3 regions of the Kluyvera sp. CRP genome follow, and region 1 is predicted to be linked to each of the others. Evidence: riboswitches for the same ligand, from Rfam matches in the RefSeq annotation. Region 1 holds a riboswitch; each other region holds the start of a gene.
What was found. A riboswitch is a leader RNA that binds a small molecule or an ion and turns the genes downstream of it on or off. The one in region 1 is predicted to bind thiamine pyrophosphate.
Positions count from the first base shown of each region.

Region 2: another riboswitch for thiamine pyrophosphate. It lies ahead of thiM (hydroxyethylthiazole kinase); the one in region 1 lies ahead of thiC (phosphomethylpyrimidine synthase ThiC).
Region 3: another riboswitch for thiamine pyrophosphate. It lies ahead of thiB (thiamine ABC transporter substrate binding subunit); the one in region 1 lies ahead of thiC (phosphomethylpyrimidine synthase ThiC).

Region 1 is NZ_CP082841.1:795,284-799,469, forward strand. It holds gene nudC (NAD(+) diphosphatase) at 1-705, opposite strand, end outside; gene K7B04_RS03630 (Rsd/AlgQ family anti-sigma factor) at 803-1,288, shown strand; TPP riboswitch at 1,340-1,449, shown strand; gene thiC (phosphomethylpyrimidine synthase ThiC) at 1,536-3,434, shown strand; gene thiE (thiamine phosphate synthase) at 3,434-4,069, shown strand; gene thiF (thiazole biosynthesis adenylyltransferase ThiF) at 4,062-4,186, shown strand, end outside.
Region 2 is NZ_CP082841.1:4,471,875-4,476,060, forward strand. It holds gene fbaB (class I fructose-bisphosphate aldolase) at 1-980, opposite strand, end outside; gene thiD (bifunctional hydroxymethylpyrimidine kinase/phosphomethylpyrimidine kinase) at 1,126-1,926, opposite strand; gene thiM (hydroxyethylthiazole kinase) at 1,923-2,708, opposite strand; TPP riboswitch at 2,743-2,839, opposite strand; gene K7B04_RS21295 (hypothetical protein) at 3,566-4,051, shown strand; gene K7B04_RS21300 (LysR family transcriptional regulator) at 4,095-4,186, opposite strand, start outside.
Region 3 is NZ_CP082841.1:239,967-244,152, forward strand. It holds gene sgrR (HTH-type transcriptional regulator SgrR) at 1-1,645, shown strand, start outside; TPP riboswitch at 1,681-1,779, shown strand; gene thiB (thiamine ABC transporter substrate binding subunit) at 1,810-2,793, shown strand; gene thiP (thiamine/thiamine pyrophosphate ABC transporter permease ThiP) at 2,769-4,186, shown strand, end outside.

The DNA.
Region 1 (4,186 bases):
CGGTAGAAGCGGCAGATCGTCATAGCGATACCAGTTAGCGTTAAGCAGCTCTTTCGGATCGATGACGATATCGCCGCTGTCGTACTCCGCCATAAACGCCGTCATCAGCGACTGCGGGAACGGCCACGGCTGCGAAGTAATATAGCGCAGGTTTTTCACCTTAATGCCGCTCTCTTCCATCACCTCACGCGCGACCGCTTGCTCTAAGGTTTCCCCCACTTCGACAAAACCGGCCAGCACGGTATGCACGCCGTTGCGGTGGCGAACATGCTGGGCCAGCAGGATGGAATCCTCACGGCGGATCGCGACGATAATGCAAGGGGCAATTTGCGGATAGTAACGTTCGCGACAGTGGCTGCACAGCATCGCCCACTCGGTTTTACTCGGATGCATGGTGTGGCCGCAGTAGCCGCAGAACTTATGCGAGCGATAAAACTCAGCCAGCTGTACGCCGCGTCCGGCGAGTTGAAACAGCCCCACATCCTGGTCGAGCACCTGGCGCACGGTGCCCATATCATGGCGGCGTTGCTGCTGTACCAACCAGACAGGAGAGCCTTCCCACTCGCCAATCTGGAGTGCGCGCTGGCCCACAAGATCGAAATTTACCGCTTCGCCAATTGGTATTTCCCCACCGGGCAACCATAATTTTTGTTCGTGGCTGACGATCCACCAGCCGCGATCCGATTTTTCAATAATACGATCCATATCTCTTGCGCTACCTTTGCTTCACAGGCATGTTGTTAACATTATTATTACATAATGACGTGAGCAGATTTTAATCTTATCGATGCGGGGTCAACCTATGTTAAACCAGTTAGAAAGTCTAAAAGAGCGAATTCATGGACACCACAGACTGGTCGACCGTTGGCTGAATATTCGTAAGCACCTGCTCGTGGCTTACTACAATCTGGTTGGCCTTAAGCCTGGCAAAGAATCATTTATGCGTCTTAATGAAAAGGCGCTTGATGACTTTTGTCAGCGGCTGGTCGACTACCTTTCTGCCGGTCATTTCAGTATTTATGAACGTATTATCCATAAAATGGAAGGCAACAGTCCGCTTTTAAACGCCAGCAAAATCTGGCCGCTGCTGGACGCCAATACCCAACAAATTATGGACTACTACGACTCTGCGCTGGAGAACGCTATCGACCAGGATAACGTATATGCGTTTCAGCAGGCGTTGTCCGATATTGGTGAAGCGCTGGAAGCCCGTTTTCTATTAGAGGATCAGCTCATCATGCTGACCTTCGAGGCCCTCGGCCAGGATGAAATAAAACGCCCGGCTTGAGATTTGCCGCATTAACGAGTAGTTTACAATCATTACCTCTAAGATAGAGGTTACTTCTTGTCGGAGTGCCTGGTGCGCAAGCACGGGCTGAGACCGTTAATTCGGGATCCGCGGAACCTGATCAGGTTAAGACCTGCGAAGGGAACAAGAGTAATTCAGCTTTATGCTGCTGCCTTTACGGGCGGCGCACATCCATTACTCCATCCGTCGTCTGACAAGCCACGTCCTTACTTTTTTGGAATGAGCTATGTCTGTCACTACTAAACCATCACGCCGTGAACAACGCGCCCAGGCGCAACACTTTATCAATACGCTGGAAGGGACCGCCTTTCCTGAGTCAAAACGCATCTATATCACCGGCTCACAGCCGGATATCCGCATTCCGATGCGTGAAATTCAACTGAGCCCGACGCTCATCGGCGGCAGTAAAGACAACCCGCAGTTTGAAGAGAACGAAGCCGTGCCGGTGTACGACACCTCCGGCCCGTATGGCGATCCTGAGGTGGCGATTAACGTCCAGCAGGGTCTGGCGAAACTGCGCCAGCCGTGGATTGACGCACGTAACGATAGCGAAGAACTAGACGACCGTAGCTCGGCTTACACCAAAGAACGTCTGGCCGACGATGGCCTGGACGATCTGCGTTTTACCGGCCTGCTGACGCCGAAACGCGCCAAAGCGGGCAAGCGCGTCACCCAGTTACACTACGCCCGCCGGGGGATCGTCACTCCCGAAATGGAGTTCATCGCTATCCGTGAAAACATGGGCCGCGAGCGCATTAGCAGTGAAGTGCTGCGCCACCAGCATCCGGGGATGAGCTTTGGCGCGCGCCTGCCGGAAAACATCACCCCGGAATTCGTGCGTGATGAAGTCGCCGCGGGCCGCGCGATTATCCCTGCCAACATCAACCACCCGGAATCCGAGCCGATGATCATCGGTCGTAACTTCCTGGTGAAGGTTAACGCGAACATCGGCAACTCTGCCGTCACCTCCTCTATCGAAGAAGAGGTAGAAAAACTGGTGTGGGCGACGCGCTGGGGGGCGGATACAGTGATGGATCTCTCCACCGGCCGCTATATCCACGAAACCCGCGAATGGATCCTGCGTAACAGCCCGGTACCGATCGGCACCGTCCCGATCTACCAGGCGCTGGAGAAGGTCAACGGGATCGCCGAAGACCTTACCTGGGAAGCGTTCCGCGACACGCTGCTGGAGCAGGCTGAACAGGGCGTCGACTACTTCACCATTCACGCGGGCGTGCTGCTGCGCTACGTGCCGATGACCGCCAAACGCCTGACCGGGATTGTCTCGCGCGGCGGTTCGATCATGGCAAAGTGGTGTCTCTCCCATCACAAAGAGAACTTCCTGTTCGAACATTTCCGCGAGATTTGCGAAATCTGCGCCGCCTACGACGTTTCCCTGTCGCTGGGCGACGGCCTGCGCCCCGGCTCCATTCAGGACGCTAACGACGAAGCGCAGTTCTCCGAGCTGCATACGCTGGGCGAGCTGACCAAAATCGCCTGGGAATACGACGTGCAGGTGATGATTGAAGGCCCGGGCCACGTGCCGATGCATATGATTCAGCGCAACATGACCGAAGAGCTGGAGAGCTGCCACGAAGCGCCGTTCTACACCTTAGGGCCGTTGACCACCGATATCGCGCCGGGCTATGACCACTTCACCTCCGGCATTGGCGCCGCGATGATCGGCTGGTTTGGCTGCGCGATGCTGTGTTATGTGACGCCGAAAGAGCACCTCGGCCTGCCGAACAAAGAAGATGTGAAACAGGGGCTGATCACCTACAAAATTGCCGCCCACGCCGCTGACTTAGCGAAAGGCCATCCGGGCGCACAGATCCGCGATAACGCCATGTCGAAAGCGCGCTTCGAATTCCGCTGGGAAGACCAGTTTAACCTCGCGCTCGACCCGTTCACCGCCCGCGCTTATCACGATGAAACCCTGCCGCAGGAGTCCGGCAAGGTTGCCCACTTCTGCTCCATGTGCGGGCCGAAGTTCTGCTCGATGAAAATCAGCCAGGAGGTCCGCGACTACGCCGCCGCGCAAACCATTGAAGTGGGGATGGCGGATATGTCGGAAAACTTCCGCGCCAAAGGCGGCGAAATTTATCTCAAGCGGGAGGAAGCCTGATGTATCAGCCTGATTTCCCGACCGTGCCGTTCCGCCTCGGGCTTTACCCGGTGGTGGATAGCGTTGCATGGATTGAGCGTTTACTGGAGGCGGGCGTACGCACGATCCAACTGCGTATCAAAGATAAGCGCGATGAAGAGGTGGAAGCGGATGTTATCGCCGCCATCGAGCTGGGGCGTCGTTATGACGCCCGCCTGTTTATCAACGATTACTGGCGTCTGGCAATTAAGCACCGCGCTTACGGCGTGCATCTGGGCCAGGAAGACCTTGAAACCACCGACCTGAAAGCGATTCAGGCGGCGGGCTTACGCCTGGGCGTATCGACCCACGATGATATGGAGATAGACGTGGCGCTGGCCGCTAAGCCTTCTTATATCGCACTCGGCCACGTCTTCCCGACGCAAACCAAGCAAATGCCTTCCGCCCCGCAGGGGCTGGCGCAGTTGGCCAGTCATATTGAACGACTGGCGGATTACCCGACCGTCGCCATCGGCGGCATCAGCCTTGAACGCGCTCCGGCGGTACTGACGACCGGCGTCGGCAGCGTGGCTGTGGTTAGCGCCATTACCCAGGCGGCAGACTGGCGTGAAGCCACCGCGCAACTGCTGGCAATCGTGGGAGTCGGCGATGAATGACCGTGACTTTATGCGCTACAGCCGGCAAATCCTGCTCGGCGATATCGCCATTGAAGGCCAGCAAAAGCTGCTCGCGAGTCATGTGCTGATCGTGGGTTTAGGCGGGTTAGGCTCGCC
Region 2 (4,186 bases), 1.5 Mb from region 1:
GATTTTTTGAACGCTTTACGGCCCAGAATCAGCCCCATGCCACCAGCGCGTTTGTTGATAACCGCCGTCCGTACCGCGTCGGACAGGTCGGTCTCACCGCCCGCCGCGCCGCCGGAGTTAATAAGCCCCGCGCGGCCCATATAGCAGTTCGCCAGCTGATAACGCACCAGGTCAATCGGGTTGTCGGTGGTCAATTTGCTGTATACACGATCGTCGGTATAACCAAAGTTCACCGCTTTATAGCCGCCGTTATTTTCGGCCATTTTTTGTTTGACGATATCCGCGCCGATGGTCGCCGCCAGATGGTTGGCCTGCCCGGTCAAGTCGGCGGAGACGTGATAGTCAACGCCGTCTTTCTTAAACGCAGGGTTGCGCAGGTAGGCCCACAGCACCGTCACCATCCCCAGCTCATGCGCGCGCTCGAAAGCGGCAGAGATCTCCTTAATCTGGCGGCGAGACTCTTCTGAACCAAAATAGATGGTCGCCCCTACAGCCACCGCGCCAAGGTTGAAAGCCTGCTCAACGCTGGCATACAGCGTTTGATCGAAAGTATTCGGATAGCTCAGCGTTTCATTGTGGTTGAGCTTCACGAGGAACGGAATGCGGTGTGCGTAGCGGCGCGAAACCGACGCCAGCACGCCGTAGGTTGAGGCCACGCAGTTACAGCCCGCCTCAATGGCCAGTTCGACGATGTTTTTCGGATCAAAATAGAGCGGGTTGGCGGCAAACGAGGCCCCGGCCGAATGCTCAACGCCCTGATCGACCGGCAGAATCGACAGGTAGCCCGTACCGGCTAAACGCCCGGTATTGTAGAGCGTCTGCATGTTTCTCAACACCGCAGGTGGGCGGTTGTTATCCACCATCACCCGGTCAACGTAGTCGTGGCCAGGCAGATAGAGCTGGTCGGCTGGAATGGTCATACAACGATGCTGTAAAAGGCTGTCGGCGTCTTTGCCAAGCAACTGCGCAATATCAGTCATAGCTATGCTCCCGTAAGCGCCGACATCATGTCGGCTGGATGTCCTGCTCAAGTTTTTTGAGCAGGATAAGCCTGGTACCGGGGGCGTAGAATGTCCAACTTTTGTCGGTTTTAACGCACAAGCTGCTGGCACGCAGACGGGACAGTTACCACCACTCGTGGAAATGGTGCACTGGGCCAATCCCCTCGCCCACTTCCAGCGTATCGGCCTGCGCCAGCGCTTTCGACAGCCAGGCTTTCGCCACCGGCACCGTTTCCTGCCAGCTGGCGTGACGTGGCCGCAACGCCGCCAGCGCCGCCGACAGCGTACAGCCGGTGCCATGGGTGTTTTTCGTCACCACCCGTGGCGCGGTAAACCGCGTTTCACCGTCGGCGGTAAACAGCCAGTCCGGGCTTTCGGCGTCGTCCAGATGGCCGCCTTTCATCAGCACCGCTTCACAGCCCAGCGCGCGCAGCGCGCGCCCTTGTTCCAGCATCTCGCGTTCGCTGCGGGCATGCGGCGCGTCAAGCAGCGCCGCCGCCTCCGGCAGGTTTGGCGTAATCAACGACACCTGCGGCAGCAGACGCTGACGCAGCGTCGTCACCGCCGATGCGCACAGCAGCGGGTCGCCGCTTTTCGCCAGCATCACCGTGTCGAGCACCACGTTCTGAATACGATAACGCGCCAGCCGCTCGGCCACAGCTTCAACAATATCGGTCTCGGCCAGCATGCCGATTTTGGTGGTATCAATGCGCACGTCGCTGAACACCGAGTCCAGCTGCGCGGCGACAAAATCGGGTTCAATGCGATAGACCGATTGCACCCCGCGGGTGTTTTGCGCCACCAGCGCGGTCATCACCGAACAACCGTAGGCACCCAGCGCGGAGAAGGTTTTCAGGTCTGCCTGAACGCCTGCGCCGCCGCTAGGGTCGGTACCGGCGATGGTTAAGGCGTTAATGCGCTTCATGCCGCCACCTCCGCATTCATCGCGTACAGCGCATCGAGGAAGGCAGGCATAAAGCTGCCCGGCCCGCGCCCCTCGGCGGCCTGCTGCCCGGCGAATTTCATCAGCGCGCAGGCGCCCGCCACATTTTCCAGACGGCTGCCCGACAGCGCGCAGCTGGCCGCCACCACCGCCGACAGCGCGCAGCCGGTGCCAACCACCCGCGTCATCAGCGGATCTCCGCCCTGCACTGCCAGCGTTTGCTGACCATCGGTGATGTAATCCACTTCTCCCGTCACCGCCACAATCGCGCCGCTTTCTCGCGCCAGCTTCTGTGCCGCTGGCAGCGCCGTCGCGGCCGTATCGGTGGTATCCACGCCGCGCCCGCCGTGGCTCTCGCCCGCCAGCGCCAAAATTTCAGAGGCATTTCCACGAATCGCCGCAGGCTGTAATGGCAGTAAGCCGCGGCAGAATTCACTGCGCAGCGTCAGTGCGCCAACGGCAACCGGATCGAGCGTCCAGGGCGTCTTCGCCGCATTCGCGCTTTCCACCGCCGCAAGCATCGCCTGCGCACGCGGCTGGGTTAAAGTGCCAACGTTTATCAATACCGCACTGGCTATGGCGGAAAACTGCGCGGCTTCACCGGCATCAATCACCATCGCGGGCGAGGCGCCAAGGGCTAACAATACGTTGGCGGTGAAAGTCTGCACGACATCGTTGGTCATACAGTGAACAAGGGGGGCATGCTGGTGAAGAATATGGGCAGTACGCGCGGATTGCGCGGGGTTTAGCAGGTTAACGTGCATGGTTTGCTCCTGCCATAACGCGAAGAAGCAATGACCAGGCGGTCTCTGACTTCCCTACGCTGGCATTATCCAGATCAGGTGGTACGGGTATTTCTCAGCCTTCACCAGGAAGGGCACCCCGAGTCGTTTAGCGGCGTGGCCGCTTTTTTGCAAGCGTAAGGGAAGTTTCTCGCTTAAGCAAGCCTCTTCCCCCGCGAGAAATCACGCTATAAACAGCAAGGTTATATCTAATAGTCGTTAAACTTTAATTAACACGCTCACGACAGGTAAAAAAAAGATAGCCATGACTTTCTTTCATACGAAACGAAAAACCAGATAGCCATAATTAAACCCGCGACGAAAGAAAAAATAAAAAAACAAAGAAAATCATTAGACTCGCTTTAGAACCAATCATAAAAACTGTTTTCTATAGGAATAATCCTTATCGATAAATGGTAGGATGAGTTCATCCAACCATTTGAATTAATTAAAAAATAACATTTAAACCTCACTACATTCACCACGTGAATCTATCAACAAAAATCATGATCCTAATCAATATTTATATAGTCAACTTACTGGATAGTTGCTTCGCGTTACAAAGAAAGCGGCAAACTTCTGCTTGCCTTAGTGATTGATAGTCAATGATAAAAATTATTCTTGCGTATGTGATCGTCTCCCTCGCGCTGGTAGCAACCGGGGCATTAGGGGCGGTGGTATATAGCAATGCAGTCTCCATAATCACGAACGACTGTTATCACTCATAACAATTAAAACCTGAAAATAATTTATAATTAACGGTCCCGAAAATATTACGGGGAGAACGTTAAACATTTATTCAGGTGACGTTCTGGTCTATATAAAAAATAAGGTTAATGATGAAAGCAAAAATAATGCTGTTAGCCGTTGTGGCAAGCTCGGCGATTCTTGCGGGTTGCTCTACCCCGGCACAGCGAATGGCGGCATGTGAGGCGCAAGGTATTTCTAAAGATACCTGCTATTTATCCGAACAAAACAGACAGCAAGGGATCAACAACGCGGCCATGACCGCGGCGTATGCCAACGCGGCCAACGCGACTCGCACTCACGACGCGGAACAACACGCGCAGGCGGCGCACGTCGCCGATCCCATGCGTGAAGCGACGCTCTCTTCTAATGTGCTAAAAGCAACGCTGTCTAACGGTTTCTTCTCGGCGACGATTAATGGCAAAAAAGCCGTTGTGAAGCGTATTAACGCCAATTTTTATGAAATTCGCGGAGCGGGCTATATTATTTCCGTCAGTATGAATGCAGACGGCATTGAAAGCGCATCGTGGAATAAGACCCATGGCCGTGAAAACGGCATGCTGACCGTCAAACAATAAAAATGGATACAGGGAGGTAGACGCCTCCCTTATTCTGTTGGCGCTACTCGGCGGCGTTCTCACGCAGCGCTTTAAGCAGCAGCGTAAAGCAGGACTCAATTAGCGGCGGCAGCGTCTGCGGCCCGCGCATTAGCG
Region 3 (4,186 bases), 560 kb from region 1:
TCGCTTACAGCAGCAGTTCATCCGTTTATGGCAGTGCTGCGAGGGAAAATCGCAGGAGACGACGCTTAACGATCTGGCGGCGCTACTGAGCTGTTCACGTCGTCATATGCGGACATTACTCAACACCATGGAGGCTCGGGGCTGGCTCACCTGGGAAGCGGAAGCCGGGCGCGGCAAGCGTTCCAGACTCACGTTCCTCTATACCGGGCTGGCGCTTCAGCAGCAGCGCGCGGAGGATCTGCTGGAGCAGGATCGCATCGATCAACTGGTGCAACTGGTCGGCGATAAAGCGGCAGTACGCCAGATGCTGGTCTCGCATCTGGGGCGCAGCTTCCGTCAGGGTCGGCACATTCTGCGGGTGCTCTACTATCGCCCGATGCACAACCTGCTGCCTGGCACCGCGCTTCGCCGCTCGGAAACCCACATCGCCCGGCAGATTTTCAACGCCTTAACGCGGGTAAATGAGGCAAATGGGGAACTGGAAGCCGATATTGCTCACCATTGGCAGGAAATTTCCCCCTTACACTGGCGTTTTTATTTGCGTCCCGGCATCCATTTCCATCATGGGCGCGAACTGGAGATGGAAGACGTTATTGCCTCACTGGAGCGCAGCATGACGCTGCCGCTGTTCTCCAACATCACGCAGATCCACTCTCCTACCGCATGGGTGCTGGACGTGCATCTGGCCGAGCCTGACCGCTGGCTGCCGTGGCTGCTGAGCCAGGTGTCGGCGATGATTCTGCCGCGCGAATGGCAAACGCTGCCTAATTTCTCGCGGATGCCGGTAGGAACCGGCCCCTACTCGGTCGCGCGCAATAACCTTAACCAACTGAAGATCCTCGCCTTTGATGACTATTTCGGTTTCCGGGCGTTGATTGACGAGGTTAACGTGTGGGTGCTGCCAGAAATCAGCGAAGCGCCAAACGGTGGCCTGACGCTTGAAGGCTCTACCGAAAGTGAAAAAGCCGTCGAAAGCCGGCTGGAAGAAGGCTGCTATTACCTGCTGTTCGATGCGCGGAGCACATTGGGCCGTAACCCAACGGTACGCCAGTGGCTGAGCCACCTGTTTCATCCCAACAACCTGCTCTACCGCGCGGGCGAGCAGCATCAGAGCCACTGGTTTCCCGCCTACGGCCTGCTGCCGCGCTGGCACCATGCGCGCAGCCGCGCCTGCGAGAAACCGGCCGGGCTGGAGTCCGTCACCCTCACCTATTATCGGGATCACGTCGAGCACCGGACCATCGGCCAGATTATGGAAACGCTGCTGGCGGAGCATCAGGTCAAGCTCAACATTCAGGAAGTGGACTACGACGAATGGCACCGCGGCGAGGTGGTCAGCGATATCTGGCTTAACAGCGCCAACTTTACGCTGCCGCTCGATTTTTCACTGTTCGCCTATCTGTATGAAGTGCCGATGATTCGCCATTGTATCCCCATTGACTGGGAACAGGACGCGCGGCGCTGGCGCGCGGGCAACCTGCCGCAAGCCGACTGGTGCCAGCAGTTGCTCGCTAATCAGTCGGTGGTGCCGCTGATTCATCACTGGCTGATGCTCCAGGGGCAGCGCAGTATGCGCGGCGTACGGATGAATACGCTGGGCTGGTTTGACTTTAAATCCGCCTGGTTTGCACCGCCGGAGCCGTAGGGCTTTTGATTTATTCACGTAATCATTACAATGTGCCGTTCTCAACGGGGTGCTGTGCGTCGTGCGCGGCTGAGAGAGACCCGTCGAACCTGATCCGGATAATCCCGGCGAAGGGATTTGAGGCTAACTCAAAATCCTTTGCCACCCATTTACTGAGGTGCAAAGTGCTCAAGAAATTACTCCCCCTGCTGGTGCTGGTTACCGCGCCCGCGTTCGCAAAACCCGTGCTGACGGTCTATACCTACGACTCCTTTGCTGCCGATTGGGGCCCAGGCCCGGCGGTGAAAAAAGCGTTCGAAGCCGACTGCGACTGCGAGTTGAAATTCGTGGCGCTGGAAGATGGCGTCTCGCTGCTCAACCGTCTGCGCATGGAAGGGAAAAACAGTAAAGCGGACGTCGTGCTGGGGCTGGATAACAACCTGCTGCAGGCCGCGACCGACACCAAACTGTTCGCCAAAAGTAACGTTCCGGCCAGCGCCGTCAACGTGCCGGGCGGCTGGAACAACGACATCTTTGTGCCATTCGACTATGGCTACTTCGCTTTCGTCTACGATAAAAACAAGCTGAAAAACCCGCCGAAAAGCCTGAAAGAGCTGGTTGAGAGCGAGCAGAAATGGCGCGTTATCTACCAGGATCCGCGCACCAGCACGCCGGGCTTAGGCCTGCTGCTGTGGATGCAGAAAGTGTACGGCGATAAAGCGCCGGAAGCCTGGCAGAAACTGGCGGCGAAGACCGTCACCGTTACCAAAGGCTGGAGCGAAGCCTACGGCCTGTTCCTGAAAGGGGAAGGCGACCTGGTGCTGAGCTATACCACCTCCCCGGCCTATCACATCATTGAAGAGAAGAAAGACAACTACGCGGCGGCGCCGTTTGCCGAAGGCCATTACCTGCAAGTCGAAGTGGCGGCAAAAACCGCGGCCAGCAAGCAGCAAAAACTGGCGGACAAATTCCTGCAATTTATGGTCTCTCCAGCTTTCCAGAACGCCATCCCGACCGGCAACTGGATGTATCCGGTAACCCAGGTTGCGCTGCCGGAAGGTTTTAACAGCCTGGTGAAACCGCAGACCTCGCTTGAGTTCACGCCGCAGCAGGTCGCCAGCGAACGTCAAAACTGGATTAATACATGGCTCCGCGCCGCCAGCCGCTAATTCCGGGTTGGCTCTACCCAGGGCTTACGGCCACCACATTGATGGTGGCCGTCGCTCTGGCGGCTTTTCTGGCGCTGTGGCTAAACGCCCCCGAAACGTCGTGGTCAACGCTGCTCGGCGATAGCTATCTGTGGCACGTGGTGCGCTTCTCCTTCTGGCAGGCGTTTCTCTCTGCGCTGTTATCGGTGCTGCCCGCCATTTTCCTTGCCCGCGCGCTCTATCGACGCCGTTTCCCCGGCCGTCAGCTGTTGCTGCGCCTGTGCGCGATGACCCTCATCCTGCCGGTGCTGGTCGCCGTCTTCGGCATTCTGACCGTCTATGGCCGTCAGGGATGGCTGGCGCAACTGTATGCCTGGCTCGGCTGGCAGTGGAATTTCTCCCCCTACGGCCTGCAGGGCATTCTGCTGGCGCACGTCTTTTTCAACATGCCGATGGCGACCCGTCTGCTGCTGCAAGCGCTGGAGCAAATCCCCGGCGAGCAGCGCCAGCTTGCCGCTCAGCTTGGAATGCGCGGCTACCCGTTCTTCCGCTACGTGGAATGGCCCTGGATGCGGCGACAGATTCTGCCCATCGCCACGCTGATTTTTATGCTCTGCTTCGCCAGCTTCGCCACCGTGCTGTCGCTGGGCGGCGGGCCTTCCGCCACCACCATTGAGCTGGCGATCTACCAGGCGCTGAACTTTGATTACGATCCGGCGCGAGCGGCAATGCTGGCGTTGATTCAGATGACCTGCTGTCTGGCGCTGGTGCTGCTTAGCCAGCGTATGAGCCGGGCCATTGCGGTGGGCAATAGCCAGATTCAAGGCTGGCGTGACCCGGACGATCGCTGGCATAGCCGCATCGCCGATGGTGTACTCATCTTCCTGACCCTGCTGTTACTGCTGCCGCCGCTGCTGGCGGTGGTGGTAGATGGCATTCACCCGTCGATGCTCTCCGTCTTTAGCCAGCCGATTTTATGGCAGGCGCTGGGCACGTCGCTGCGTATTGCTCTCGCCGCAGGTCTGCTTAGCGTGACGCTCACAATGATGCTGCTGTGGAGCAGTCGCGAGCTGCGGGCGCGTAACCAGCCGCTGGCCGGTCAGACGATGGAACTGAGCGGGATGCTGATTCTCGCGATGCCGGGCATCGTGCTGGCCACCGGCTTCTTCCTGCTGCTTAATAACACCATCGGCCTGCCCGACTCCGCCGACGGGATTGTCATCTTCACCAACGCGCTGATGGCGGTACCCTACGCGCTGAAGGTGCTGGAAACGCCGATGCGCGACATCACTGCACGCTACAGCATTCTCTGCGAGTCGCTGGGACTTAGCGGGTTTACTCGCCTGCGGGTAATTGAATTACGCGCCCTCAAAAGACCGCTGGCGCAAGCGCTGGCGTTTGCCTGCGTGCTGTC